One region of the Vibrio sp. T11.5 genome, then DNA from elsewhere that is predicted to be linked to it. Evidence: predicted binding sites of a transcription regulator. Region 1 holds the regulator's gene; each other region holds the start of a gene.
What was found. The regulator CRP, encoded in region 1, controls carbon source genes, mostly activating them, when cyclic AMP is high. The targets are predictions, from matches to a motif close to TGTGANNNNNNTCACA.
Positions count from the first base shown of each region.

Region 2: recB (exodeoxyribonuclease V subunit beta) is a predicted target of CRP. The motif match lies at 2,159-2,174, and genes of this name have one in related genera.
Region 3: cdd (cytidine deaminase) is a predicted target of CRP. The motif match lies at 3,657-3,672, and genes of this name have one in related genera.
Region 4: OH455_RS16585 (NupC/NupG family nucleoside CNT transporter) is a predicted target of CRP. The motif match lies at 5,379-5,394, and genes of this name have one in related genera.

Region 1 covers NZ_JAPPTP010000020.1:52,227-59,979, forward strand. The annotation lists gene OH455_RS17730 (ABC transporter ATP-binding protein) at 1-768, shown strand, start outside; gene OH455_RS17735 (TIGR02444 family protein) at 765-1,241, shown strand; gene OH455_RS17740 (hydrolase) at 1,253-2,230, shown strand; gene OH455_RS17745 (YheU family protein) at 2,270-2,482, shown strand; gene OH455_RS17750 (phosphoribulokinase) at 2,570-3,439, shown strand; gene crp (cAMP-activated global transcriptional regulator CRP) at 3,682-4,314, shown strand; gene OH455_RS17760 (DUF1338 domain-containing protein) at 4,560-5,351, opposite strand; gene astD (succinylglutamate-semialdehyde dehydrogenase) at 5,531-6,988, opposite strand; gene astA (arginine N-succinyltransferase) at 7,006-7,753, opposite strand, start outside.
Region 2 covers NZ_JAPPTP010000011.1:97,509-105,261, forward strand. The annotation lists gene recC (exodeoxyribonuclease V subunit gamma) at 1-2,017, shown strand, start outside; gene recB (exodeoxyribonuclease V subunit beta) at 2,273-5,893, shown strand; gene recD (exodeoxyribonuclease V subunit alpha) at 5,896-7,753, shown strand, end outside.
Region 3 covers NZ_JAPPTP010000009.1:162,218-169,970, forward strand. The annotation lists gene OH455_RS11795 (ankyrin repeat domain-containing protein) at 1-95, opposite strand, end outside; gene OH455_RS11800 (Arm DNA-binding domain-containing protein) at 495-692, opposite strand; gene OH455_RS11805 (hypothetical protein) at 608-790, opposite strand; gene sbcB (exodeoxyribonuclease I) at 973-2,397, shown strand; gene OH455_RS11815 (CidA/LrgA family protein) at 2,542-2,907, shown strand; gene OH455_RS11820 (CidB/LrgB family autolysis modulator) at 2,907-3,584, shown strand; gene cdd (cytidine deaminase) at 3,835-4,722, shown strand; gene OH455_RS11830 (HD-GYP domain-containing protein) at 4,771-5,973, opposite strand; gene purT (formate-dependent phosphoribosylglycinamide formyltransferase) at 6,310-7,485, shown strand; gene OH455_RS11840 (thiopurine S-methyltransferase) at 7,522-7,753, opposite strand, start outside.
Region 4 covers NZ_JAPPTP010000018.1:40-7,792, reverse strand. The annotation lists gene arsB (ACR3 family arsenite efflux transporter) at 1-325, shown strand, start outside; gene OH455_RS16610 (DUF1289 domain-containing protein) at 359-547, opposite strand; gene OH455_RS16605 (mechanosensitive ion channel family protein) at 638-1,495, opposite strand; gene OH455_RS16600 (DM13 domain-containing protein) at 1,636-2,103, opposite strand; gene pepT (peptidase T) at 2,182-3,411, opposite strand; gene OH455_RS16590 (DUF3429 domain-containing protein) at 3,499-3,933, opposite strand; gene OH455_RS16585 (NupC/NupG family nucleoside CNT transporter) at 4,044-5,252, opposite strand; gene OH455_RS16580 (exoribonuclease R) at 5,833-6,279, shown strand; gene OH455_RS16575 (carbonic anhydrase) at 6,435-7,157, opposite strand; partial or broken gene OH455_RS16570 (BspA family leucine-rich repeat surface protein) at 7,414-7,753, opposite strand, start outside.

The DNA of each region.
Region 1 (7,753 bases):
GAGACACTGCACCCAGAAGAAACACCACTGCAGCATATGATGCAAATTGCACCGGATAAAAACGAACTTGAGCTACGTAATTATCTGGGCAGTTTTGGATTCCAAGGTGATAAAGCGCTAGAAAAAGTGGCCCCTTTCTCTGGCGGAGAGAAGGCTCGCCTCGTACTGGCTCTGATCGTTTGGCAAAAACCAAACTTATTACTGCTTGATGAGCCGACCAACCACCTAGACTTAGACATGCGCCAAGCTCTCACGCTGGCTCTACAAACGTTCGAAGGTGCGATGGTGATTGTTTCACACGACCGCTACTTGCTGCGCGCGACCACAGACGATCTCTACTTAGTTCATGCTCGTCAGGTTGCCCCTTTTGATGGTGATCTGAATGATTACTACAAGTGGCTGACAGAACAGCAAAAAGCTGAACGCCGCGAAGCGCAATCTGCACAACCAGAAAAGAGCAACATCAATAGTGCCGCTGCCAAAAAAGAACAAAAGCGTCGTGAAGCCGAATTCCGTAAACAGACCGCTCCTGCACGCAAAACACTTACTAAACTTGAGGCTAAGATGGAGACCCTTGGTCATCAATTAGCGGAAGCAGAAACGCAATTATCTGATAACTCGCTGTATGAAGCGGAAAACAAAGCTAAACTTAATCAGATATTAACCGTTCAGAGTCAGGCCAAAGCCGAACTGGAAGACGTCGAAATGGAATGGATGGCGCTACAGGAAGAGCTGGAGCAGATGGAACAGGAGTTTAACGGTCAATGAGCTCAAAGCACGCATCAACATCTCTGACACTAGAGCGCTTATGGCAGTTCAGCCTACAATATTACAGTGTTAGGGAAGTCAAAGATGCGTGCCTGAATTTACAAAACCAGTTCAAAGGCAATGTAAACTTGCTGTTGCTGCTGAAATGGCTTGATGAGCAGCAAGCTGCCTTTCTCGATGAAGACTGGCATAAAGTCGAAGAATGTTTGGGGCGCTCAGAAACCTTGTTACACAGCTATCGCGACCTGCGCCGTAAGCTCAAATCTCATGTTTCTGATACCCTCTACAGAGAAGCTTTGCAGTTCGAATTACAACTCGAAAAGCAGCAGCAGTCTGATCTGGTCGACTGCATCAATAGTATAGAATTACAGAATAACCAAGATGAACCGCTGACGTTAAGATATTGTCGTCAGCTTGGCGGAGAACATTTACACGCCGTTTTTGCCCAATCCATCGATGACCTCACCCACTGACAGGCTTTCTTATGACTCAATTTATTGCTGCCAAAGGATTAGCCAATCCGCACCTGCAAACTCTAGCGCCACGATTTATTCGCAAAAAAGCGCTATTTGAACCACTGTGGCAAACCCTGAATACTCCAGATGGTGATTTCCTCGATCTGGCGTGGAGTGAAGACTGGCAAACTGAACACGCGAAGAAAAAGCCTGTTTTTATCTTGTTTCATGGCCTAGAAGGGTGCTTTTACAGCCCATATGCCAATGGCTTGATGCACGCATTTTCTCAGCAAGGTTGGCTATCTGTGATGATGCATTTCCGTGGCTGTAGCGGTAAACCTAACCACCGAGCACGGGCATATCACTCCGGTGAAGTAGAAGATGCGCGTTTCTTCCTTGAGCAGCTCAATCAACAAGTGCCGAACGAAACCAAAGTCGCCGTTGGAATTTCGCTCGGTGGCAACATGTTGGCTAACTATCTAGCTGAGTACAATCAAGCGCCTCTGCTTTCTGCGGCGACCATAGTGTCGGCACCACTTGACCTATCGGCTTGTTCAGAACGCATCGAGAAGGGCTTTTCCAAGGTTTATAAGACCTATTTACTCTCATCGTTGAAAAAAACGGCTTTGCGGAAACATCACCTAATTAAAGGCGAACTCGATGTGTCTTACCAGAGCATTAAGCGAGTCACCAAGTTGTTTGAATTTGATGACTTGATCACTGCGCCACTGCATGGCTTTAAAGATGCACAAGATTATTATCAACGTTGTTCGGGTATCCACAAATTGAAAGACATTCGCATACCGACACAAATCATCCATGCTAAAGACGACCCTTTCATGACCGATGCGGTGATCCCTAAGTATGTCCTCCCTGACAATATCGACTACCGGCTGTTCGAACAAGGTGGACACGTTGGTTTCTTAACTGGCAGCGCACTCAAACCTAGGTTCTGGTTAGAAGAAGCGTTACCAGCCTACTACCAAAGTCTGGCGGTTTCTGGATAATAGCCCTCAACTTTTCGAGCATAAAAGACAGAGGTATTTATGATCGTTCCATGGCAACAAATTGACCCAGACACACTAGACAACCTGATTCGTGAGTTCGTCCTTCGCGAGGGCACTGACTATGGTGAACTGGAAATATCCCTACCAGACAAAGTCGAGCAAATAAAAAGCCAGCTCGAATCAGGCGAGGCTGTTGTGGTGTTTTCCGAGCTTCACGAAACCGTCGATATTCAACTCAAGCAAAAGTTTTAATTTAAAACACATCATACCGTGCCCTTCCAATAAAGCGTGTTATAGTGACATGCAACAAGGGACAGTTATTTACAGACAAGGTTTGTCATGTCAGCAAAACATCCAATCATTGCCGTCACCGGTTCTTCTGGTGCAGGCACTACTACGACATCTGAAGCGTTCCGCAAAATGTTCAACATGATGAACGTCAAGCCCGCTTGGGTCGAAGGTGATAGCTTTCACCGTTTTACTCGCCCAGAGATGGATGTCGAAATTCGTAAAGCCCGTGAGCAAGGTCGTCACATTAGCTACTTTGGTCCGCAGGCCAACGACTTTCCGGCGCTCGCAGAGTTTTTCCGTAAATACGGTAACGAAGGGACAGGTCAGGTACGTCGTTATCTGCACACCTTTGATGAAGCCGTACCATACAACCAAATGCCGGGGACCTTTACGCCGTGGCAAGAACTGCCAGAAAACTCTGATGTGCTGTTTTATGAAGGCTTACACGGTGGCGTCGTTGATGGCGATGTGAATGTCGCTCAGCACGTCGATTTTCTGATCGGCATGGTACCCATTGTCAACTTGGAATGGATCCAAAAGTTTGTCAGAGACACCCGTGACCGCGGCCATTCGCGTGAAGCGGTGATGGATTCAATTGTCCGTTCGATGGACGACTACCTCAACTACATCACTCCTCAGTTCTCAAGAACTCACATCAACTTCCAGCGTGTTCCGACCGTCGACACTTCCAACCCACTTAATGCTAAAGGCATCCCAAGCTTAGATGAAAGCTTTGTTGTCATTCGCCTACGTGGTATCAAGAATGTCGACTTCCCATATCTGCTGGCGATGATTGACGGTTCATTTATGTCACGTCACAACACGCTCGTGGTGCCGGGCGGAAAAATGAGTTTCGCTGTCGAGCTGATTGTTCGCCCTATCTTGCAACAGTTAATTGAAACCGGAAAAATTGGCTAAGACTCGCGTTCTAAACACGATTACTTTTCATACCGTGATCATGTGCACATTTTTGCGTAGAAAATCGTAAGATGTACCCGATTAAAATCAAGAAATAGATTTCAAAAAAAGATACTATTTGAAACCGAAACAAAGATGGCTTGCAGCATTTGAAAAGTGCTCTTATCCTAGTAGGTCTTGATTCAAGGCTTAGCTAAAACATGGAAAGTAGCAAGCGTACCCTGCAGAGGAAGTGAGATATTATGGTTCTAGGTAAACCTCAAACCGATCCAACATTAGAGTGGTTCCTTTCACACTGTCATATTCATAAGTACCCATCAAAAAGCACGCTTATTCACGCGGGCGAAAAAGCAGAGACTCTTTACTACATTGTCAAAGGTTCTGTGGCTGTACTTATTAAAGACGAAGAAGGTAAGGAAATGATCCTTTCTTACCTAAACCAAGGTGACTTTATCGGTGAACTTGGTTTATTCGAAGAAGACCAAGAGCGTACGGCATGGGTTCGTGCCAAATCTCCTTGTGAAGTAGCAGAAATTTCATTCAAGAAATTCCGTCAGCTAATCCAAGTTAACCCTGACATCCTGATGCGTCTATCTGCACAAATGGCAAGCCGCCTGCAAGTGACCAGTCAGAAAGTCGGTGACTTGGCATTCCTTGATGTAACAGGCCGCATCGCGCAGACACTGCTTAACTTGGCAAAACAGCCAGATGCAATGACGCACCCAGACGGTATGCAGATCAAGATCACTCGTCAGGAAATCGGTCAGATTGTTGGCTGTTCTCGTGAAACCGTAGGTCGTATCTTGAAGATGCTAGAAGAGCAGAACTTAATTTCTGCCCACGGTAAAACAATCGTTGTTTACGGTACCCGTTAATTTCGATTAACCGCTAAGAATTTAAAAGCCACCAATGGAGACATTGGTGGCTTTTTTGTTTGCTTATGTCATCCCCGAGAGGGAGGGACGACCGAGTTGGGGATCTCTTCAAACAAGCAGGTAAATCTATAAAGATTCCCTACTCCCTCCTTCGTCGGTCTATGGAATGACGACTGTTTCACCAGGGCGCAGCCCGAATCTCGAAGCGCAGCGTTCCCGAGGACGAAGTCCGTTCTCAGATTTTCCTACCCGTTAGTACTCTCGAAGATCTTATCAGCAGAGGCTGCAACAAATCCTGGGTAGAGTTCACCGTTACTCATCGGGTAGCGCTTAGCAAACTCATAGAAGCCACCAGGAATCATCTCAGTCCCTTCTGTGAAGGTCACTGGCACTTTATCTGCCATGGTGGAGGATTGCTCAAGCAGCACGTCAGGTGAGCCTTTTACTTCACCGCCTGATTCGTTGATCGTAAAACCAGCTTCACGTAGGTGATCATTGACACCTTTCACTTCCTCAAACGCATCTAATTGATTGACACTCACTGTAAAGTGGTTGGCACCATAGCCGTGTGCCGCCAGCCAGGAAGCGTATTCACTCTCTTTTGCTAGTAACTGGTAATCAGCAAAACTCAGATCCCACAGACGCCCACCAGACAAGAACTCATGACCTTTGAGTTTATCGGTGTCCAATTGCTCAACTAGCTTGGCAACGATGGCCTGAAGCTCTGGAGAACACTCGTTCACTTTTAACTCACTGATAAACACTTTCGGCTGTTTTGGATCTGGGTGCTCAAAATGTTTCGCCACTAACTTCTTGCTTTCGAACTCATAATCACCGCATGGCTTGTAGCCCACGTCGATAAATGGTTTGGCCAGTGTTTCAATACCTAAAGGCGCTACGTTAAATGTACGCAGGGCGATGTGGTCATTGATCAGCGGCTCATTTTCCTGAAGCAGCTGGTGAACGTTATCAGCAGAGGGACATAAGCGTTGAATATAGTCATTCCATAACGACTGGAATAAAACTTGTGGCGTCATAACGCCTCCTTGTTTGGGTTTGTCTACGTTAACGGAGTTATACTTATTGTTGACTGAATTTTTTATAAAGGAGGCTATCTGACCAAATTTATCCAGAAATCTGATCAGATAGCCTTCAACCTGTGACGTTTAAAAACCTCCCTAAAAGGGAGGCGGTAAGGGAAACCCTTAAAATATATTTATAACTCAACACCCGGGCTTAAGGTCGCGGGTAGTAGTGTTTCTCCCCCTTCCATTGAAGCCATTGGGTACGCGCAGTAATCTGCTGCGTAGTAAGCGCTTGGTCGTAGGTTGCCCGAAGCACCAGGACCACCAAATGGTGCATCACCGCTCGCGCCAGTTAACTGACGATTACGGTTAACAATACCAGCGCGGATGTGGTCAACAAAATAATCCCACTCGCTGTCGTCGGTGGAAACGAGACCAGCCGACAAGCCAAAGCGCGTATCGTTTGCCAGCTCAACGGCTTTTTCCAAGCCTTGGTAACGCACCACTTGCAGTAGTGGACCGAAATACTCTTCATCTGGCAGATCAGCAATTGGCGTCACGTCAATAATGCCCGGAGACACAAATGCCGCTTCACCCGCTTTGGCTTCTAGCAAACTCACGCCGCCAAGGCTTTGTAAGTTGGTTTGCGCATTAAGAATAAAGTCAGCCGCGGCTTTAGAAATTTGAGGGCCCATAAATGGTGCAGGCTCAGCGAAAGGTTGATCAACACGAATCTTCTCTGTCGCTTCAACCAGCTTAGTCACCAGTTGATCGCCTTTTTCACCAACAGGTACGTAGAGACGGCGGGCACAAGTACAACGTTGACCTGCACTGATGAAAGCAGACTGAATGATGGTATACACGGTTGCATCCAACTCGCCATAATTCTCAGAGATCACCATAGGGTTGTTGCCACCCATTTCTAGCGCCAACATTTTACCTGGCTTCCCTGCAAACTGACGATGCAGGATATGACCTGTATTGGCACTACCAGTGAACAACACACCATCAATGCCTTTTGCATCGGCGAGAGCAACACCCGTTTCCTTCGCGCCCTGAACAAGGTTGATGACACCGGCTGGTAAACCCGCCTGTTGCCAAAGTTTCATTGCGAATTCGCCAGTCAATGGCGTTTGCTCAGATGGCTTAAATACAACCGTGTTACCTGCTAGTAATGCTGGCACTATGTGACCGTTTGGCAGATGCCCTGGGAAGTTGTAAGGGCCGAATACCGCCATCACACCCAAAGGACGATGACGTAGGACAATCTGGTTGCCAGCGGCTTCGCGTGTCGCTTCACCGGTACGGTCATGATAAGCACGGATAGAAATCGCAATCTTACCGGCCATGGCTGCCGCTTCAGTACGTGTTTCCCAGATAGGTTTTCCGGTTTCTTTCGCAATGATTTCAGCGATTTGTTCGCTGTTTTCTTTTACTTTCTCAGCAAACGCCAGCACGATAGCTTCACGCTCAGCGTAAGTCATTTTTTTCCAACTTAAGAAGGCGTGTCGAGCCGCACTGACTGCCGCTTCAACCTGCGCAGGAGACGCACTGTCGCCTTGCCAGATCACTTCATTGTTGTATGGGCTGGTCGAATTCATTGCTTCGCCCTGCCCGGCAAGCCACTCGCCTGCAATCCAATGTGTCATGTTTCTATTCCTTTCGATTACTGAGCCAGCATGCGAACGTATTCGCCTTCATTGACTTCCAGTGCTTTAGCCACATCCGGCGACAGAATCACAGATTCAGAAGCTTGGTCGTACGCCGCTTTAGTTGCTACAGCACGGAAGTTTTCAAACGATGTGTTTGAGATAAGGTAATCTTGCGAGCTGGTGTGCTCAGCAATGGTGATTTTGGCGCGGAAAGAGTGACGGACCGACTCAATATTACGCACATCACATTCCACGGACGGGCCGCCATCAAAGATGTCGACGTAGTTACGGCACGTAAAACCTTCTTTCTCAAGCAGACGCAGTGCAGGTTTAGTATTTTCATGCACCTGACCAATCACTGCTTGAGCTTCTTTGCTTAGCAGGTTGATATAAATCGGCAACTTAGGCATAAGGTCGGCAATAAAACCTTTCTTACCGATACCGGTCAGGTAGTCTGCCATCGTGAAGTCAATCGAGAAGAAATGCTCTTGCAGCCATTTCCAGAATGGTGAGTTACCTTCATCATCCGAGACACCACGCATTTCAGCGAAAACCGTTTCAGAAAAACGATGCGGATGCTCCGCCATCATCAAGAAACGACATTTCGACATCAGACGACCGTTGAGCCCAACGCGGAAATCCGGGCGTAGGAACAAGGTACAAATTTCACTACAACCTGTGTAGTTATTGCCAAACGTCAGCAACTTCACCACATTGTTCACCCCGAGTTTCGGTGATGAATGCACTATGGTGCTAATGTGG
Region 2 (7,753 bases), on a different contig from region 1:
TCGATTTGGTTTGAATGAAGATGAATTCATTCAAGCGAAGCAATGGGTCGAAGAGTCGGGCATTCGCTGGGGACTTAATCAACACACTGGCGAAGAGTTTGATTTGCCTGAAACGTCGCAAAATACTTGGCAATTTGGCATTCAGAGAATGTTGCTGGGTTACGCTATGCCAGAATCAGCAGGGTTACTCGAAACCGAAGATGGTCTGTTGTCACCTTACAATCAGGTTCAAGGTATCGGCGCTGAATTGGCGGGTAAATTGTCTCACTTTATCGAAACTGTCAGCGATTACCGCGTTCAATTGGCCAAGACTCAGTCCATTGAATACTGGCGTGAAACCTTGACGTTTGCCTTGGATGATTTTTTTAGCGTTGATCTAGAAGGTGAAGTGGCGCTCAAATCGATTCGGGACACGCTGACATCTTTAAAAGATCAACTTCAAGAAGCGTCTTATGAGCAGGATCTGACACCAGATATTGTCTCTCAATATTTGCACAACAAACTCTCCGGGACCCGAGTCAGTCAGCGTTTCTTAGCAGGCCAAGTGAACTTCTGTACCTTGATGCCAATGCGATCGATTCCATTTCGTACCGTCTGTCTGCTTGGAATGAACGACGGGATTTATCCGCGAACCGTGCCGCCAGAAGGGTTTGATTTGATGAATGGGCGTGCGAAACCCGGTGATCGCTCTCGTCGGGATGATGATCGATATCTATTTTTGGAAGCCTTGTTGTCAGCGCAGCATACGCTCTATATCAGCTACGTGGGTCGCTCGATTCAGGACAATACTGAGCGCGTACCGTCAGTATTGGTGTCCGAGTTGATGGAATATTGCCAACAAAACTATTGTCTGGCAGGAGACGAAGCGTTAGCGGTGGATGAATCCGGTCAACGTCTGCTCAATAGTATTAGTGCCATTCACTCTATGGTGCCGTTTAGCCCGAGTGCTTTTGTTGAACATAATGCCAGTTACGCCAAAGAGTGGTTGCCTGCGGCGAATCGACAAGGACAAGTCGGTGGCCAATTCAATCGTCAGTTAAGTGATTACCTGTTAGATGCAGTCTATCCGCTTGAACTGGATTTGGTGGAGTTACAACGCTTCTGGCGTTTGCCTGTGCAGTATTTTTTTAATCGCCGTCTTAAGGTTGTGTTTGAGCCCCCGTTACCTGTAATGGAAGATGATGAGCCATTCGTTCTCAATGGCTTAGAAAGCTACCAAATGCGCGATAGCCTGTTGGAATTATTGCTTGAACACCAGCTCAGTGGAGCAGGGGATCAGCAAGTCATTATTGACGACTTCATCGCCCATCAACGTGCTCAAGGTAAACTACCAGTAGGCGCATTTGGTGATATAGAATTTGAAACCAATCGAGTGCAGGCTGAAGAGCTGGTAGAAAAGCTCACTTGGTTATGTGTCTCACCGAGCGACGATGTTGAAGTGAAACTGACCTTTGATGTGCTGGGAGAAGGAAAACCTGTTCAGCTGACAGGTTGGTTAACTCAAAGTTATCAATCGGGCTTAGTTCGTTTCCGCAGTGGGCGAATTCGTGCTCAGGATTACCTTGCTGTCTGGATCGATCATTTGGCTCTGAATGCGATGGGACATCAGCACTGCTCGCATATGGTCGGTTATGACCGCAAAGAAGGAGCTGTGCACCTAACGTTTTCGCCACTTGAGAATGCAGCTGTTGCTCACTCGACGCTGGGAGAGTTGGTTCGTTTGTTCTATCAGGGAATGACAACGCCTTTAACGTACTTCCCGAATACCGCTTTAGCTTGTGTAGAAGCGGGTTTTAGCCGTGGTAATTGGGTTGATGATGAAGAAAAGTCACTCAAGAAAATGGCAGACACATTTAACGATGGTTATCTTAGCCACGGAGAAGGTGCGAACGCTTACATTGCTCGAATCTGGCCTGAATGGAACGATGAGTTGGCGATGCAAGTCAGGACGTTGACGGCATTAGTGTTACAAGCGCCGAGATTGGCAGTGAAAGATAATCAAGACATAGAGAAGTAGGTGGCCGCCAGGAAATCATTATTGGTGTAGGGCGTTTTCTGTACGGCCACAGGTCAGAGGGACCATGATTCGGTTGCTTAGCATCAGGTACTGCCTGCGCAAGTCGTGCTGCGAATACTATCGGTAAGACTCGTCGCTTGCCGTGAGAGAGGTCTCATAAAATCCTATCTTGAATGGGATTTTTATTGATAAATATCGTTTTAAAGTCTGGATCACATTTGAATCTGGAATAAATGCATCAAGGGCACGAATTTTATGACATCCACGTCAATGGTAACGTCACTGGATACCATGACTTTTCCGCTTCATGGCGCGCGTTTAATAGAGGCGTCAGCCGGAACCGGAAAAACCTTCACTATTGCTGGTCTGTACCTCAGGTTGCTGCTTGGTCATGGCTGTGCGGAGAGCAAACACCAGCAGCCGCTAACGGTAGACCAAATTCTGGTGGTGACCTTTACCGAGGCCGCGACCGCTGAATTGAGAGACCGGATTCGAGCCCGAATTCATGATGCGCGGCTGGCCTTTTCTCGTGGTCAAAGCGGTGATCCCGTCATTCAACCTTTGCTTGAAGTCATTGACGATCATTCTCAAGCGGCTGAAATTCTCCTTCAAGCGGAAAGGCAGATGGACGAAGCGGCAGTCTATACGATTCACGGCTTTTGTCAGCGCATGTTAACTCAAAATGCGTTTGAGTCTGGTAGTCGATTTAACAACGAATTCATCACTGATGAAAGTCACCTTAAAGCTCAGGTTGTGGCGGATTACTGGCGACGTAATTTCTACCCACTACCACTTAATCTTGCCGGTGAAGTACGCCGAATTTGGGGAGCGCCTGCCGAACTGCTGAAACAGATCAGCCCTTATTTAACTGGGGCACCTTTGCAGCTCTCAGTGCCAGCTATGCAAGGCAGTATGGCTGACCTGCATAGCCAGAACCTCAAACAGATTGATGAACTCAAAGCAATTTGGCGTGAAGGACAACAAGACTACCTTGCTCTTATCAGCGACTCGGATGTCAACAAGCGTAGCTACACCAAGAAATCATTGCCTGCTTGGCTTGAAACGGTGGACATGTGGGCTGCGAGTGAAACCACGGGCTATGAGTACCCGGATAAACTAGAAAAGTTTGCACAGAATATCCTGCAAGATAAGACCCCTAACGGGCAGGCGCCAAGCCATCCTGCTTTTGTTGCTATCGAGCAGTTTCTCGCCAAACCTATTAGTCTTGAAGCACCACTGCTGGCACACGCCATTGAACAGTGCCGCGAGATGTTGGCGAAGGCTAAGCAGCAGAAACAGTGGCTGTCGTTTGATGATCTGCTGACTCAGTTGTCCGCAGCGATTGATGAAGATGATAGTGAGCTACTTACGCAGCGAATCCGGTCTCTCTATCCGGTCGCCATGATCGATGAATTTCAGGATACCGACCCGCTTCAATACAGCATATTCAGCCGTATCTATCTTGAGCACCCTCAGTGTGGTTTGTTCATGATTGGTGATCCCAAACAGGCGATTTACGGTTTTCGTGGTGCGGATATATTTACCTACATCAAGGCACGTAATCAGGTCTCCTCTCACTTCACTCTTGGTACCAACTGGCGGTCGAGCTCAGACATGGTCGCGGCGGTGAACCAGGTGTTCGAAACGCCGAGCAGCCCGTTTGTGTATGACGATGACATTCCGTTTCTTCCGGTTAAATCGAGTCCGAATGCAGACAAACGCCAGTGGATGATAGATGGGCAGCGTCAACCGGCAATGACTTACTGGTTACAAGAAGCTGAAGAGAAGCCGTTGGCGAAAGGTGAATATCATCAAGCCATGGCGCAGGCCTGTGCCGATGAAATCCATCATATTTTGTCGGCGGCTCAGAGTGAGCGTGCATTTTTTGATGATGGAAAGTCTCAACACGCGATTCAGGCCGGAGACATTGCTGTATTGGTTCGAACCGGCAGTGAAGGTCGAATGATCAAACAGGCCTTGGCAGAGCAGGGGATTGCCAGCGTGTATCTGTCCAACCGAGATAGCGTATTTGTCTCACAGGTGGCAGAAGACCTACAGCGATTACTCCAAGCCGTGCTTACACCGGAAAATGACCGGGCTTTAAGAGCCAGCCTTGCATCAGAGCTGTTTGCTCTTGATGCCGGAACTCTCGACAAACTCAATAACGATGAAAATGAGTGGGAAAATGCCATCAATGAGTTTAAAGAGTATCGCCGCTTATGGAGTCAACGTGGCGTATTGCCGATGCTGCGTAGTGTGATGAGTAAAAGGCACATCGCAGAACGATTGCTTGAAGAAGATAATGGCGAGCGATCTCTGACGGATTTTATGCACATAGGAGAGCTGCTTCAACAAGCCAGCCAAGAGCTCGACAGTGACCACGGTTTGCTGCGCTGGTTGGCTCAGGCTATTAGTGATGCCCGCAATGGTCTCGGGGGAAGTGAGGAGCAGATCCAGCGTTTGGAATCGGAGCGCAATTTGGTGCAGATTGTCACCATCCACAAATCAAAAGGGTTGGAATACGATCTGGTGTTTTTGCCGTTTGTATTCAGCTATCGAGAGGCGAGTGAAGCTAAGTATTACGATAGTGCTTCAGACAAAACCATTCTGGATATCACCAAACAGGACGCCTCATTACAGCAAGCTGACAAGGAGCGGCTGGCGGAAGATCTGCGCTTGATCTACGTGGCGCTCACCCGCGCGGTTTATGGCTGCTTTGTCGGTGCGGCGCCGCTACGTAATGGTCGCTCGACGAAAGAGCCGACTGGCGTGCACCACAGTGCGATGGGGTATTTATTACAAAATGGCCAGCCAGGCGGCATCGCCGATTTAACCGCTGCGTTGCAACAGCACGCTCAGCAGCTGAGTTGTGTCCGGTTGGCGGACTTGCCTGAGAGTGTGAATGAAAAGCTGGTTGTTAGAGAAGCGGAGAAGCAAGCCCTGCGCGCCAATGAATTGCAAAATGAAATTGACCGTAATTGGCGGATCACCAGTTATTCCGGTTTGGTTAAGCAGGGAGCTAGCCACCATTTTGACGATGCTGTGACGGATATTTTGTTATTGGATGTCGACTCTTCTGATGAGAAGCAGGAGGAAGAGCAGCTAGAGCCTGAGAAAAGTATTTTTACTTTCCCTAAAGGCGCTAGACCAGGTACCTTCCTTCACACCTTATTTGAAGAGGTTGAGTTTACCGAATCTGCAATCTCAGACAGTAATAGCGACATCATGGTTAATTTGATGGAAAGTGAGCAGCTTGACCTAGCTTGGTTGCCGATACTGCAACAACTCGTCGATACTGTATTGGCAACGCCGTTAGATGGTAAGCAACTGAAACTCAACCAAAAGCAGCCTGCCCAACGTTTAGTTGAAATGGAGTTCTTGTTGCCGATTGAAATACTGACTGCGCCTGCATTGAATCGCGTCATTCAGCGTCATGACCCTCTGTCTGCCAAAGCTGGCGATCTGGGCTTTCATTCCACACAGGGTATGCTGAAAGGTTTTATTGACTTGGTGTTTGAACATCAGGGCAAGTATTACGTACTTGACTGGAAATCCAATTACCTTGGAGACAATGTCGCTGACTATCATGGCGAGGCTCTGAAAGCGGCCATGGCGGATCACCGCTATGATCTCCAATATCAAATCTATGCGTTGGCCTTACACCGATTCCTGCGCTCGCGTGTACCAAATTATGATTACCAGGCTCACTTTGGCGGAGTCTATTACCTGTTTTTACGCGGTATGGATGGAGCAAGTGACCACGGCATTTTCTCTGCACGGCCGACACTTGAGTTTCTCGAAGATTTGGACAGCCTGATTGATGGGCGTCCTATCGAACCGAAACAGTCCAGCTCTGGTCAGATGGAGTTACTCTAATCATGCAAGATCTCTTTTCGCGTCTTCAGCCTCTGGCGAGCAAAGGTTCAATCCGACAGATTGATTATCAGTTTGCTCGTTTTATTCTTGCTCAAAGTAAAGATGAATACGTTGCTTTTATTGCCGCAATACTCAGCTGCGAGTTAGGTAAGGGGCATATTTGCTTGCCACTGTTTGACAGTTACGGACAGCCTGTGGATTTGGCAGCCAAATTGGGACTGTTTGGTGATGTGGCTATCGAGCTTAATCAAATGCTACAAAACGCAGATTGGCCATCACTACTTCAGGCTTCATCTTTGGTTGGGGAACAAGGGCAGACATCGCCAATGATTTTTGACGGTGAACGACTTTACCTGCATCGTTATTGGCATTACGAAGTGGTGCTGGCAAATCGCTTGAACAGCTTTGGGTCACCCATGATCCTAAAGCCTACTGATGCTCAAAAACTGGCAGAATTGTTGGATCACCTGTTTGCCAGAAACTATCGTTACCTCTTTAGTGCTCTGGCCTCCGCGCAATCTGATGGGAGTTCTACACAGGTACTCAGACAGCAGTTAGTCTGCGATCATCTTGATGTAGTGAGCAGCGAACAGCTCGATTGGCCTACCATAGACCAAAAGCTCCTTAATGCGACCAAAATAGAGAATTTGAACGTACTGGATCAGCTGGTACCTGTGTCGGTTTGTGTAAACTGGCAAAAGGTAGCGGCAGCTGTGGCATTGACACGACGCTTTGCGGTGATTTCTGGTGGTCCGGGCACCGGAAAAACCACCACAGTGACGAAATTGCTTGCCGCCCTGATCACTCAGGCTCAGCAAGCTGGCGATGCTCCGGCGATTAAGCTCGTCGCTCCGACAGGTAAAGCGGCTGCGCGCCTGACGGAATCTATCGGTAAGGCGGTAGCAGAATTGCCTGTTGAACCCGCGCTTAAAGAACAAATCCCAACCGACGCGAGTACTTTACATCGCTTGCTAGGTGCTGTTCCAAACAGCGTTGAATTTCGTCACAACCAGCACAATCCACTGCACCTCGATATTTTAGTGGTGGATGAAGCCTCTATGGTGGATCTGCCTATGATGTACAAACTGGTCGATGCACTGCCTAAACATGCCCGTTTGATATTGCTCGGTGATAAAGATCAACTCGCGTCGGTGGAAGCTGGGGCAGTGCTGGGGGACATTTGTTCCTTTTACCAACAAGGCTACAGTGCGACTCATGCTGGTGTAATTGCTCAGCTTACTGGCTACCAGACGCTGGCCCACTCCTCCAATACCACCGCGACTATTGCTGACAGCCTGTGCATGTTGCAAAAGAGCTATCGATTTGATGCTCGCTCAGGTATTGGACAATTAGCGAAAGCGATCAATGCTGGCTCAATGCAAAAGGTTGATTGGGTCTGGCAGCGAGGTTTCGAAGACATAGCGAGATTTCCTATTGATGGTCAACACTACAGTCAGATGATTCAAACATTAGCACAGGAATACAGTCATTATTTAAAGCGAATCGGCCAAGTGGTTGTGGATCCCGACACCGAACAGTCAGAGACCAGTCATCAGCGTGCAAAAGATGCGCTGCGGCTGTTCGCAAAATGCCGTTTACTGTGTGCCGTTAGAGAAGGGGACTTTGGTATCTCTGGGCTTAATCAACGCATAGAACGAGCTTTGAACGCACGTAAAATGATTCAGGTTCAGGACGAGATTTGGTACCACGGAAGGCCCGTTATGGTAGTACGTAACGATCACGCATTGGGTTTGTACAATGGTGATATTGGTCTTTGCTTACGTGATAACTCGGAGGGAGTTGAGCGACTGAAGGTGTTTTTCGAACTTCCCGATGGCTCAGTCAAAGCCGTGCTTCCCA
Region 3 (7,753 bases), on a different contig from region 1:
TCGTTAAACAGTTTTTCCTTTTGGCAGTGGTAGGACCCGGCGTGAACTTGGCTAATAGTAGTGGCGATTAAACATGCCAAGGCCTTCTTAAGCATGAACTTTCCTTTTTTGGGGAGGGGGGAGACATACTAAATCGAAATCATAAAAACTGTAAATAAAATCAACTAGATTCATTTAAAATCCATGTTGACTCTAAAGGTACGTTCATTCACCCCACCCCACAGGCGCCATCAATGGGGTTTTGAACGAGACCGTCAAAGGTGCCCGGATTTCGCCAACACCTTACTCACCTTGAAAATAAATTCAGGACACAGAAAATAAATTCGAAAATAAATTCAGGACACACACCAAAAGACTATCTTGAGGAAGCTTTCAGGGTTCTTCAAAGTTAGGGTGGAAAGACACTAAAGATAGTTGGAAGTCAATAACAACGCCGACAGGAGCCCAGGTGATGGTTAATTGTGGGGTTAACCATAAGTTTATAGTGCCTGTCCCTAAATGACTTTGACGAAGTCTGTTTCACCAGTTAAGGCAATTTCAGGGTTTCTGCCCTCTTGTTTCAGCTCAAGCATCCTTTTGTGGATTTGCCTTGCATTCTTAAGGCTGATTATCGGATACTTCCCGATACGGATGCGTTTGTTTTTACCATTGAACCTGCAACGGTATTGAAAGTGATGTTTGCTTTGGGCGATATTTTCGCAATGAGCCCTTCACCGTCACTCAATTCTGCTCGGCCGCTATACTCAGATTGCTTAGCAATCGCCTTTAGTTGCTTATCTGTGATGCTCAATTTGTATGCCTTAAAAATTAGGACACAGCACTTACAGAATTTGGACACATATTTAGACGCAAGTGCAAATGTAAAACGTGCAAAAACTAAAATATTCAAATCAAAATACAGCAACATGACTAGCGCTAATCGACTGATTTACAAGGCTTGATTTGAAGAATTACCAACAAAATAATAATGCTATGAACAATACCGAACAGCCCACATTCTTCTTTTTTGATTATGAAACGTGGGGAACCAGCCCAGCAAAAGACAGACCGTCCCAGTTTGCGGGTGTACGCACCGATATGGACTTCAATATTATCGGTGAGCCTCTTGTTATCTACTGCCAACCACCTTCAGACTATCTTCCATCGCCTGAAGCTGCGCTTATTACTGGTATCACGCCTCAAACAGCAGTTAGTAAAGGGCTACCAGAGCCGGAATTTATTGCCAAAATTCATGAGCAGTTGTCTACGCCAAACACCATCAACTTAGGCTACAACAGCATTCGATTTGATGATGAAGTGACACGCTACACCTGCTACCGAAATTTCATCGATCCATATGCATGGAGCTGGCAAAATGGCAACTCTCGTTGGGACTTACTTGATGTTATGCGCGCCTGTCATGCGCTTCGTCCAGAGGGCGTTACCTGGCCGGAGAATGAAGAAGGCTTTACTAGTTTCAAGCTAGAGCACTTATCGGTGGCCAATGGCATTGAGCACGAGAATGCACACGATGCAATGGCCGACGTTATAGCAACGATCGAAATGGCCAAAAAGGTCAAAGCTGCTCAACCTAAGCTGTTTGATTATTTCCTTAGCATGCGCCACAAACGTAAACTCAACGAACTGGTTGATATCGTCAATATGACGCCGCTTATGCACGTATCGGGGATGTTGGGGCGTGAATGCAATTACACCAGTTGGGTGGTGCCAGTCGCTTGGCATCCAACCAATCAGAACGCAGTGATTGTTGTCGATCTAGCGAAAGATCCTCAGCCGTTATTGGATTTGGATGTCGAACAGTTGAATCAACGCCTCTACACCAAACACTCTGAGCTTGGCCAAGACGAGCTACCTGTGCCAGTCAAACTTATCCATCTCAACAAGTGTCCTATTTTGGCGCCAGCTAAAACACTAACGGCCGAAAATGCAGCTAACATAGGCATTGATAGAGAACAGTGTTTGCAAAACCTTGAACGACTAAGACAACACCCAGAAATTAGAGAAAAGCTCAATTCGCTATACAGCATCGAGCGAGAATACGAGAAGAGCGATGATGTCGACACCATGCTTTACGACAGTTTCTTCTCTCCTGCGGCAAAAAAATCAATGGACATCATACGAGAGACTGAACCAAACAACCTTTCTGCCCTTGATATAGCGTTCTGTGATGAAAGAATTGCTCCACTTCTATTTCGTTACCGGGCAAGACATTTCCCGGGGACATTAGACGAGATGGAACAAAAAAAATGGGCGGATCACTGCCGCGAGTACTTCGAAAGTCGAATTGAAGACTACATGCTGAATTTAGAAAACTTAGTTCACGAACATGAGGGTGACGATAAAAAGATAGCTGTCTTAAAATCGGTTTACCAATACGTTCAAAAACTAGTATCTTAACAACTTATTGCCTGCACCCTATAACATCTAGGCCTCATCATACAATAACAACTACCACCTTGATCGAGGCCTGTGAACATACTGAACCGGAGGTTCAGCGATTTCACATACGCAAACGTTGATAAAATTTGGACGACACTACCTATGGCGAAAACCTTGCTTAAATACGTCGTATCTATGGGGCTGATTTTACTCTGTCTTATGGCAGGCATGAACCTTCAAAACCTTCTAGATATCTCTATTCCGGGAAGCATTATCGGTATGCTTATCCTATTCGCTCTCCTTGCGAGTGGCCTAGTACCTGTTGAGTGGGTACGCCCAAGCGCCACGTTGTTTATTCGCTACATGGTACTTCTGTTTGTACCGATCAGCGTCGGACTCATGGAGCATTTCGATCTGCTTTACAACAATGCCCTGCCTATTCTCGCTAGTGCCGTTGGAGGCACATTGATCGTCATCGTTGTGCTTGGACTGATGTTGGATAGAATGCTAAAGCGAGGTAACCAATAATGTGGCTAGTGGTGACGATTATCGTTTTCCTATCTGCGCGCTGGCTATGCCAAAAGGTCAGTAGCCCTTTTATGAACCCTCTGTTAATCAGTTTAGCGGTCATGATTCCGTTGCTCACCTATCTTCATGTGCCGTTTGAAACTTATTACGATGACAATAAATGGATTAATTTCCTACTTCAACCTGCTGTGGTTGCTCTCGCTTACCCTCTGTATGAACAACTGCCACAGATACGCGCTAACTGGCGGATCATTATGTTGGCGTGTGGTGTCGGCAGCATCATGTCGATGCTAACAGCCACCGTTATTGCCTCCTACATGCAAACGGATCTCTCTTTGATCGCTAGTTTACTTGGCAAGTCGGTTACGACTCCCATCGCAATGGAAGTGTCGAGCCATCTTGGCGGGGAGCCAGCTATTGCCGCTATTCTGGTTTTGCTGGTCGGCCTGTTTGGCGCCATCTTGGCTTACCCTATATACAACTGGCTTAACATTACACATCCTATTGCTAAAGGGTTGACTATGGGTACGGTCTCACACGCCTTAGGTACCGCAACTTGTGCAGAAAAAGATGCTCAAGATGCCGCCTTCAGTTCTTTAGCACTGGTAGTTTGTGGTGTGATCACCTCCATCCTCGCCCCCTCATTCTTTGCGCTGGCTATCTGGCTAGCAGCATAACTATTGCGTCGGGTTGCTTATCCTCGCATTCCGACGCACATCACTTTATCGAAGAGTGCAATCGTTATCATGTGTGAGCTCACTCTAATTATGAAACAACAAAATTCATTGCAAACTTTTATGTGATACAAATCTCAGAAAAGTTCTCCGTTTTACATAAAATGTAATACCAGTATCAGGGCAAGCCACTCTAAACAGGTAACTCAGGCAAGCCCCAAGATACCTATTATTGCTTAAACAAGGATTCAATATGAGAAGCCGCATTGAACAAGCGCTGTCTGAAGCGCCAGCTAAAGTCGCAGAGTTCCTTTCTCCTATTTTGTTAGCGGATGATTTTGACGCGACGCTCTCTTCGGAACAATTTGCAGAGCTATTGACGATTTCCGGCTTGGAAGACGATGAACTGCGTGTCTCACTACTTCCTTTTGCCGCCGCTTACTCTTATGCGCCGATCTCGAAATTCTACGTGGGTGCCATTGTTCGCGGTCTTACCGGACGCCTGTACTTTGGAGCAAACGTAGAGATCTTAGGGGCCCAACTCGGCCAAACGGTTCATGCAGAACAATCTGCCATCAGCCATGCCTGGATGAAAGGCGAGCAAGGTATCTCTGACATCACAATCAACTTTAGCCCATGTGGCCACTGCCGACAGTTTATGAACGAACTGACGACGGCGGACAGCTTGGTAGTCCAACTACCTCAACGTGATGAAAAAACACTAAAAGAGTACCTACCTGAATCCTTTGGTCCATCTGATCTTGGCATCAAATCCGGTTTGATGGCGACTATAGATCACGGCAAAAAGTGTCAAGAGTCTGATGAAATGATACTGAAAGCCCTGAGTGCGCTCAATAAGAGTCACGCGCCGTATACACACAACTTAAGTGGCGTGAGCATCAAGCTGAAAAACGGCAAAGTGTATCAAGGTGCCTATGCTGAAAACGCAGCATTTAACCCTAGTCTTCCACCTCTACAAGTGGCACTTATTCAACTCTTACTTGATGGTGAATCTTTTGACGATATTGCAACAACCGCGCTAGTTGAAATGTCTGAAGGTTCTATTAGTCACCTCGCCGACACGCAATCAACTCTGGAAGCAATTAACCCAGATATTCCTATTGCGTATCTGGCCATCTAAGACAATAAAACTAAAAGGCGCTGAAAAAGCGCCTTTTTTGCAGTCTGATCAAACATCAAAGAAGGGAGTCGGATCGACATTTAGGTTAGACGGAGCAATCGCTCTCTCGATTTTATACTGGCTATTTTTAATATCGACAAAGCTAACGTCAACAAAGCGCTTGTATTTACGCGAATAAAAACACTTCACTTCTGGTTTTAAGGGCTCATCTGGGTTCGATGTCCAAACAATACCTACCCTGCCATCATTGAGCTCGACCAATGCTCCCACAGGATAAACACCGATACAGTTGATAAACTTATAAACCAAGTCCCGATCAAGATGAAATGGCGTTAAACTCAATATTATCTTGAACGCTTCCGCCGAACTCATCCCTTTTTTGTAACAACGATCGGCAGTCAAGGCATCGTAAATATCAACAATACAACTCATTCTACCATGCAGCGGAATTTCCTCGCCTTTCAGGCCTTTAGGGTAACCATTACCATCTAACTTTTCATGGTGCATCAAACACACATCTCGGCTGATGTCTCCTAATCCCTCCACCGTTAGGATAATCTCTTCAGCAAACACCTGATGAAGCTTCATATGATCAAACTCCTCAGGTGTGAGTTTGCCAGGTTTATGCAGAACTTTGTCATCGACCTTGATTTTACCAACATCATGAATGATGCCGCCAATTGCAAGCTGTTTAAGCGTGTCCTTTGGCAAATCAAGATGCTTACCAAAGGTGACGAGTAAGGTTGCAACATTGACTGAGTGTTCAAGCAAGTATTCGTCTTTGTTGCGCAAAGCAGAGACACAATGTAACGCATCTGAATCAATCAATACGGTTTCGATAAGGTCGTCGGCCCACCCCTCCAATTCATCGACATGAATCGACTTATCATCAAACGTTTGGTTGAGGATTTTTTGAGCCAGATCTTTCGCTTCACGGATGATCTTTGAAGCTCGCTTTTGCTTGGAAAACCGGCTCATAGGCTTTCGCGTTACCGGTGTGGTCGATGCACTTTCTTCGGGTAGGGCCTCCTCAACCACCGGCTTAAAGACACTTCCTTTGACAGAAAGGTTTTGGTCCACCCACGCAAATCTAATTCCATTTTTGATCAGCTGCTGAATAGCTTGCTGGGAGGAGACTCTACCAGCATTGGCTAAATTAACGCGTTCGTTATCTTCGATTGCGGTAACAAACATTCCAACCGTCAACGTATCAATTGGAACCTTTATGGAGTTGCTTGGATCGTATTTCATCTATCGGCTAAGGCTACTATTGTTAATTTTATAGTTTGAGTGAATTATAAGCTCAAACTCATCATTCTACTTAAGTATTCTCATTATTGATACAAATCACAATAACAATTTGTTTGTTACATCAAAGTTTCACTGGTCTCAAAAGCTCTAACTTATTGATGAAATTCGGTAATAAGGAAAGCAGCATCCTTCAAATTTTTTTCCGCTATGGCTGGCTGAGCGAGGTTTCGTGGTCTTGCACTGTATCCTCCCGACACAAAAAGCAAACGTTTGCTTTTTGTCTATATATGCGTATGATTCGAGTCAACTTCATATCCGCGTATTTAAAGGTTATCTATGTTTGGTACTGCAACTCGCACCAATGCGACACGAGTTTTACTCCTAGGCTCGGGAGAGCTTGGAAAAGAAGTCGCTATTGAATGTCAACGTTTGGGCTTGGAGGTCATCGCTTGTGATCGATATGAAAATGCCCCCGCAATGCAGGTAGCACACCGTAGCTACACACTGAACATGCTTGATGGTGATGCACTAGAACAGCTCATCGCCAAAGAAAAACCCGATTATGTAGTACCTGAAATCGAAGCAATTGCTACAGATAAGCTGGTTGAGCTTGAAGCCAATGGCGTCAATGTGGTCCCGACAGCGAATGCTACTCGCCTAACAATGAATCGAGAAGGAATTCGGCGAATGGCAGCAGAACAACTTGGCCTCAATACTTCCCCTTACCATTTTGCAAGCTCCTATGAAGAGTTCACCCAAGCCATTGAATCTGTTGGTATACCATGCGTGTGTAAACCGATCATGAGTTCTTCAGGCAAAGGTCAAAGTGTCATTAAATCAGCGACAGACGTAAAAGCAGCATGGCAATACGCTCAAGAAGGTGGCCGCACAGGCGCAGGGCGTGTCATTGTTGAAGGCTTTATCGATTTTGATTATGAGATTACTTTATTAACCGTCAAAGCGATTGATGGCATCCACTTTTGTGCTCCGATCGGACATCGCCAGCAAGACGGTGATTATCGTGAATCTTGGCAACCTCAAGCGATGTCTCAAGCCGCCCTATCTGCCGCACAGCATGCCGCTAGTAAGGTGGTTAATGCATTGGGAGGCCGCGGCATCTTCGGTGTCGAACTGTTCGTCAAGGGTGACACCGTCATTTTCAATGAAGTCTCCCCTCGCCCGCACGACACCGGCTTGGTCACTCTCATGTCTCAAGACAGTTCTGAATTCGCACTGCACGTACGCGCTTTCACTGGCTTACCTATTTCAGGTATCACTCAATACGGTCCAACCGCATCTGCCGTGATTTTAGGGCAAGGTCAATCCGAGAATATTCAGTTTGAGGGAGTCCCCGACGCTCTAGCCGAGCCGCAAACTCAGCTACGTTTGTTTGGCAAACCTGATATCAACGGACGAAGACGCTTAGGAGTGAGCATTGCTCGGAGAGACACGATTGAGCAAGCAATAGAAAGCGCTGTCGCCAGCGCAGCTAAGGTAAACATCGTTTATTAAAATAACAGCCCCTGCGCTCAAACACAGGGGCTGTTATCATTCGCTCTCGATCAAATACACTTCTTCTGCAAAGTGGGATAAGCCTTTCTTCGCTATCTTCGGATGCTTCTCATCAGCATCATCACGATACAGTTTGGAAATTTTATATTCTGAGAACAGTTGGCGAACTTCAGACTCGGCGACTGAAAATGGAGGACCCGCCATTTCAGCCTGTGGGTAATCCAGAGTGACCAACAGAATTCTACCGCCAGGTTTAAGCAATGATTTG
Region 4 (7,753 bases), on a different contig from region 1:
GGAGATGATTCTGGAGCTACCAATGGATGTGGTGCGTGTCGCTATTCCACTGGCTATCTATTTTGTTGTGATGTTCTTTGTTAGTTTCTTTATTGGTAAGAAAATGGGCATCGAATATGATAAAAATGCCTCGATTGCCTTCACCGCGACAGGCAACAACTTTGAGTTGGCGATTGCGGTATCGATCGCGGTATTTGGTCTTAATTCAGACCAAGCTTTTGCTGGTGTGATTGGCCCATTAATTGAAGTGCCTGTTCTGATTCTTTTAGTTAATATCGCTCTACGAATGAAACAGAAATACAAACTAAGCGCACGACACGCCTAGCTACTTCTCGCCCGCCAGACATGGCGGGTACTATTATCCCCTTTCCTTTTTGCGTTGCTCACAGCGTATCAATATGGCCTGCTTTTCCTCATCCGTGCAGGAGCGCCACTGCAATATCTCATCGAGCGTACGAAAACACCCAACACAGATATCATCATCATCGAGACAGCAATTTCTTACACAAGGAATTGGCACCTGTTCATCCATGGTTTCTGTTTTCATCTTGACCTTGTTACTTTAAAGCTAGTGCTTGAAGATCCCGCTGTCGAATGGAATACAGATTTGCTTATTGTGGCAACAAAAAAGAGAGCCTCAGCTCTCTTTTGCTTCTTTATCACACTGGAAGTGTTGTTCGTACAGCTCCATAAAATCTTTCCTGATTTCCTGTTCCAAGTGCGTCGCTTTATCAGTTGGGCAGAAAATCATAAAATGCACGACCTGCTCGCCTGTCGAGCTACTGGAAATATGGATATGAGGTTCCGCACCGGGCAAATCGACCCCCGCATGCTTTTCGATCATTGTGTTGTATCGAGTGGCAACATCACTAAAATAGTGGCAATGCCCCTCAATCTTTTCGATCATTAATGGAACCAAAGGGAATAAGTTGACAAACTCGCCAACGATAATAGAAAAGTTATGATAGACGTAGCGCTTCATAAAATTGAGGTTTTTCACTGGGTAGGTGAAAAACATACTGTTTGGTAATGTCGCCGTTTTCCCTGTGTAGTGGTACTGACCATGATGAAGATCTATCTCTTGAATCACAGTGGCCATCATATTGTGCTCAATCACCTCGCCACAAATCTTGCCAACCTCAATCCAGTCGCCAATGCGAAATGACCGTGAGCTCGCTCTCTGGATAGAGCCTGTAAAACAAAGAATGATCTCTTTCGATGCCACAACGATAGCAACGGCAATCGCCGTAACCGACAGCGCAAATTCATTAACTTCCGACTTCCACAGCATGAAAAGCAGCACAACGGTAATGGCGAATGCACCATTCTTAGTGCGCGACATCCAGTTACGCTGTTCTTCAGACACAAACGCAACGTCACCACGAATTTTGGATAAAACAATACGGCGTATTATCGCTATCAGAAGGATAATGAGCGCGGTAAAAATAAATTTTTGAGTCAGAAGAAAATCGATTACGGCTTGTACTTTCTCCATTCTCGGCTCCTATTGTTATTATAGAGAAAGGGGCCAAAGCCCCTATAAAAATTCCGTTTTGAATGAGATTAACTTCCCATAATTATTGATAATAATCTAGTTTACATTTCTATTAATGCAGACTGTGTAGCGTTGACAAGCTATTTGAAACGCGCAGACGTAATAAACTCACCAAAGGTTTCACACCAAACAATCACGGTATTGTATTGGGCCACATCAACGTCTTTTGGCAAGCTAAGGGCAAAACGATCAAACGTCTTCACCTCTCCCACTCTCACCATGGTATGCTTTTTCTGGTTGAAGTTGGCTTCAGTTTCAATAAACTGAGGTGATAGGTAAAGTTTATAGTCCGGACCAGGGGCAAGCTCACCGACAAAAGCAATTTGGTCATGACTAATAGAAACAGAGCCCTCTCCCCAATGAAGAAAATCACTGTCTTTTCGGTCGCGCTGGAAGGTTGCAGTATAAACCGCCTTGTTGGTCACAGCCTCCACTGAGCTCATTGAGGGAGAATCTGGCTGGATAAGAATGGGTAAGGCATAAATACCGACAGCAAAACCGATTGCCCCACATATAAGGTGTGTAAACAGTAAAAAAATCCTTTTCATCCCCGAAACCTCTGTTTATCAAGCATACATAGTCAATGTACACGATAATCAATGAGATAACAGGGACATATCGGAATTTTATCTGTAGTGAAGTGCTGTTTTCTCACACAAGGTCACAATAACCTGTACAGCCTGCTCCATACCTTCAATGCTAATAAATTCATGAATACCATGAAAATTATAGCCTCCTGTGAAGATATTCGGACAAGGTAAACCCATAAAGGACAACCTAGCACCATCGGTGCCACCACGAATGGGCTTAATTTTAGGCTCGACATCGCAAGCAATCATCGCTTGCTTGGCGAGTTCAATAATATGCGGATGAGGCTCGACCATTTGTTTCATGTTGAAATAGCTGTCTGATAATTTCAGCTCTACACGTCCTTTGCTTAATGTCGAGTTAAGCTCCTTCACTTTACTCTGCATCAAGGCTTTGCGTTGCTCTAGCCCGTCACGCTCAAAATCACGAATGATATAACCTAGCTCACAGCGCGCCACTGCCATTTTTGCAGACTTCAAATGATAGAAGCCTTGATATCCTTCGGTCGATTCAGGGGTTTCATCAGCGGGCATCATCAATTGGAACTGGGCGGCAATGTTCATGGCATTCACCATTTTATTTTTTGCGCTACCTGGGTGGACGTTGACTCCGTAGCAAATCACATCAGCACTGGCTGCATTAAAGTTTTCGTACTCCAGTTCGCCCACCGGACCTCCATCAATGGTATAGGCCCATTGTGCTCCAAACTTCTCCACATCAAACCGGTCCGCACCACGACCAATTTCTTCATCTGGTGTAAAACCGATGCAGATATCGCCGTGGGGAATGTCTGGATTCGCCTGCAACTCAGCAACAGCGGAAATAATTTCTGCAATACCGGCTTTGTTGTCCGCACCGAGAAGTGTGGTGCCATCCGTCGTGATCAGATTGTGGCCAAGCAGTCTACGCAGCTCAGGGTATTGAATTGGCGACAGCACTTCATCACCTTTACCTAGGGCAATATCGCCACCCTGATAATCTTCAACAATCTGAGGTTTGACATTTTTTCCTGACGCATCAGGTGCGGTATCCATATGAGCGACAAAGCCAATGGCTGGCACATCGTAGTCAACATTACTGGGCAGCTTCGCCATCAAATAGCCGTTATCATCAAGTAACACCTCACTCAAACCAAGTTCCAACAATTCTTGTTGGAGGAATTGGGCGAAAGTGTATTGCCCTTCACTACTTGGGCAGGCGGGGTTGGAAGGGTTGGACTGCGTGTTAAAGGACACGTAGCGCAGAAAACGTTGAACCAGTTCATTCATAGCGGTATCTCTTTATATTATGATTGTTAGCATACTGGCGTTCATCCTACGCCTTATAAACAAAGAGGTTTTGCTGTAAATCAGTTTTTAAGCGATGAGAGCAATACAGTGCATAACGATGACACTGGTGGTCAGCCTTGCTCTGAGGACCTTGTACCCTACGGGTTTGCGCTCTTTTTCCGCTATTCTGACTGCTCGCTCTGAAAACCAAACCAGAAAATAACCAAAGCCCAACAAGACAAGCGCTAAAGCGACGTTCTGGCGTGACAGTAGCAAGACACCCCATGTCATCACGGCAAACAAGTTACTGAGTAAAAGTGCATTACGGCTAATTTTATCTACCGAGTGATCGATGCCATTGCCCCACAGTACTCCCGACAAAAAACTCAAGATCACCACACTGTACGAAATAAACATTTCTTCGCCTGTAAGCCCGAAGAGCCTCGCACCTGTGACAATACCGATGAGGCTCAGCGCGAAAGGCACTAGCCCCAAATAACCCAGTTTAAACATGATTGACATTGACGATCTTCCATTGCTCATAAACGCATTCTTAAGTATTTTTGTTTATTACGACGAAAAAGCCCGAATAGTTTGCTATTCGGGCTTTTAATTATCGACTTAAGGCAGCATTAAAGCAGGATGAAAATACCCGCCAAACAAGCACTCATAAGATTCGCAAACGTACCAGCAAGCACAGCTTTGATACCAAGATTAGCCACTTCTGAGCGGCGCTCTGGCGCAATCACTCCGATAGAGCCAAGCTGAATAGCAATCGAACCTATGTTTGCAAAGCCACACAGTGCAAACGTGACGATCACTTGGGTATGTTCAGAAAGCAGCGCTTTGTGCTCGACAAAATCGATGAAAGCCACAAACTCATTCATAACAATTTTCTGGCCAATGTAAGAGCCCGCCATCAGCATTTCATTGGCCGGCACACCAATCACCCATGCCAAAGGAGAGAACAGGTAGCCGAACAGCGTTTGCAGCGTCAATCCGCTAAAGCCCGCCACGTCGCCCAAACTTTCAAGACCCGTGTTGACCATGGCAATCACGCTAACGAATGCAATCAACATGGTACCGACAGCAACGGCAACCTTCATGCCGTTCATTGCACCACTTGCTAAAGCATCAATCACATTACTGTCTTGCGCTTTGTCCATTGCAATATCTGATTGATCAATTGGCGTTTCACGCTCAGGAACAATGATCTTAGCCATCATCAAACTGCCCGGCGCAGCCATAAAGCTTGCGGCAATTAAGTACTTGAGCTCAACACCTAATCCAGCATAACCACCCAGTACACTGCCAGCCACAGAGGCCATGCCCCCCGCCATCACAGCAAACAATTCAGAGCGAGTCATGCGCGAAAGGAAAGGTCGAACAAGAAGTGGAGACTCACCTTGAGATAGGAAGATATTACCGGTAGCAACCAGAGACTCGGCTTTACTCGTCCCGAGGAACTTTTGGATACCACCACCGATAAACTCAATCACCTTTTGCATAATGCCAAGGTAATAAAGTGCCGAAATTAGTGCACTAAAGAAAATGATGATAGGCAGAACACGAACCGCAAAGATAAACCCAGTATTGGCTAAATCACCAAACAAGAATCCGATACCTTCATCAGCAAAACCTAACAGGCTAGAAACACCATTACTTAAACTGGTGAGTGCGGTTTGTCCCCAAGGGAAGTACAAGACTAAAGCGGCAAAACCGATTTGAAGTAACAAGGCGCGAGAGACTGTTTTCCAGTTGATCGCTTTACGACTCTCTGACAGCAACACAGCACATAATAACAGTGCCGCAACACCGATTAATCCGAATAGGACATTCATTAAAGATAACCTCTACAAGCATTGGTAAATAGCTGGTCCGGTCCGTGGGGTCATTCACCATTCCATGTGACGGCTTGTATTGGCAGAGCAGTACTCTTAACCGGGCGGAGAGTATAACGCACGCAGTGAGATATTCATCACATATTTTAACGCAAACGTTCAAATGTTCACTCAATAAACAGCTTAATCGGCAACGAACCCAATTGAGCAGATGAAATCGGAGTAGAAAAACATAAAATATGCACTTACTTGCTATAAAACCGTGAACAAAGATCACACTTTTGAAGCTATCCCCCCATTCAATGACTGAAAAAGTTTGGCAACTTATTATTTGCCATCTAGGTTTATAAAAGTGTCAACTAACGTACTAGTGACAAAAACAGATTCTCTAACAACGTCAGCAGCTAACAACGCAAACACAACAATACACTGCCCCACCTTTGGTGGGGCTATTTTGTTTATCGGCAGGACAAAAAGGTCTGGCGTCGCAGCGCACAACAAGTACTCTGTTATTTTGAACTAGATTTATACCACTAGCGGTATAGAATAAGCGCCTCTTTAACCGATGCCAGAGATCACCATGCAACGCGATTACACCCTCTCATCCCTGCAAGCTACCCCAAGAGAAGAGCTCGAAGAACTCAGTCTGCGAATGATCCACCGCCTGATCGCAGAAGAATCGATGACTGAGTTGTTTACGTTCGATGCCGATGAGACGGAATCCGAAGACAAACTGCAAGAGGCACAGTTTGATGCCATGTTGAGGATGAGTGCGATCGCTCTTAGTGAACTGCCAGCCCTTTTCAGCGAATCAGACAATCAACAGCAAAACACGCTACGCATGCAACGCTTATTGCTTTGGCATTTTTATTCGGTTTCGTTTCACCTTGAACAGGCAATACCACTTGAAGTCCATTGTCAACATGTGGAAGTGCTGCTTAAACAAGCCCCAACCAACGCATTAGAGTGGGTCACAGCTTTAACCGACTTACTGCGTCAATACGCGGCCATTAACCAAAGTCGCTAATTCGAACTCGGTAGAACTGCGATAACCCAACCTCACAACATTGCGAGAATCGCCACTAGGATACTGAGTGTGAAAGGGAAGCAAAAGCCAAACTGAGGCCAATTAGTTGTTATTCCACAACCACTAAAAAGGCCGGGCTGACCCGGCCTGATTATTTAATCGTTAGTGAGAACGACACGAGCATTCTGTTTCTGAATTGGGCGGTTGTTGTTACCCATCACCATCTGCATTTGTTTTGCCTGTTCTGTGGTTAAATTTTGCGCAGATTTAAGCACAAACCAGCGTACGCCTTCAGAACAAGGTGGCGTCGTCAGAGAGCCATTAAAGCGGTAGTACTCCCCCGTTGCAGGCAACATATCTTTTACTGCAAACGGCGTTTGTAACCTCACGGTTTGACCGGGTTCAGGCATGGTCGCCGTCAACTGTGTGATCTGGTTATTTTCCCCCGGTGCTGCGTTATACATCACAGCAACAACCGCTAGGTTGCCATCTTTATCCGCATTAACAAAATGCGCTTCCAAGGGAAAGTGTTGACCACGAATGTGGTTTTCTGAAGGAGTATGGAAATGGAACTGCGCCAGATTAAACTCAACTCCATCTACTGTTACGGCGTTATTCCCCTCAACAACCGCTTGGAGTGTATGCCCGTTATTCGTCAGCCCAGTCACCATACCCTGATACTCAATGTTGAGTGGCATCAGCTCCGCATCAACCACATCCTTGATATCAATCGGGCTTTGGTTTTTGCCAGTGGCACACTCTTTGGCAACGTCTCCCCAATGTTCAGGTCCTTTATCCCCTTTGTAACCCCATTCAGCGGCCTGAACCGTTCCCGCCATCGCAATCATCAAACTTGCGGCAATCAATGTGTTTTTCATGTTATTTCCTTATTATCGTCACCAACGGAAGATCGGCCACCATCATAAGTCGATGACCAAATCCATGAGTAGTAGGAAAACTTTGATTACCTGCGAATTTTGGAACCGGATACAAAAAAGTGAAAGTTACTTTTTTGTCAATTTCATTGGAAGATGCCTTTGTCTTTCTAACATTGCCAGTTTGATCTTGCCCTAAAACAAAAAGCCAGTGTTGTATCACCAACACTGGTTTTCGGACAATACTAGGTATCAGAGATCAATCAACGAAGTAAGGCAGTTGCTCTTGAGTTAAGGCACTGTCAACAGCAAACTCAGCGTGCTCTGTCACATTGCTCACATTCCAATTAGTCAGGTCTTGGGAAAATGCCTTAGATGACATAAACATACGGCTCATATTTGTCACGCTTGATGTATCCCAATGACCAATGTCTTGATTAAATGCGTTCGCCTCTTTAAACATATACGACATATCAGTAACGCTTGTGGTATCCCAACCACTAATATTCTGGTTGAAACTTTCTGCACCAGTAAACATGATACTCATATTAGTCACTTTAGATGTGTTCCAGAGGCTGATATTCTGGTCAAAGACTTTT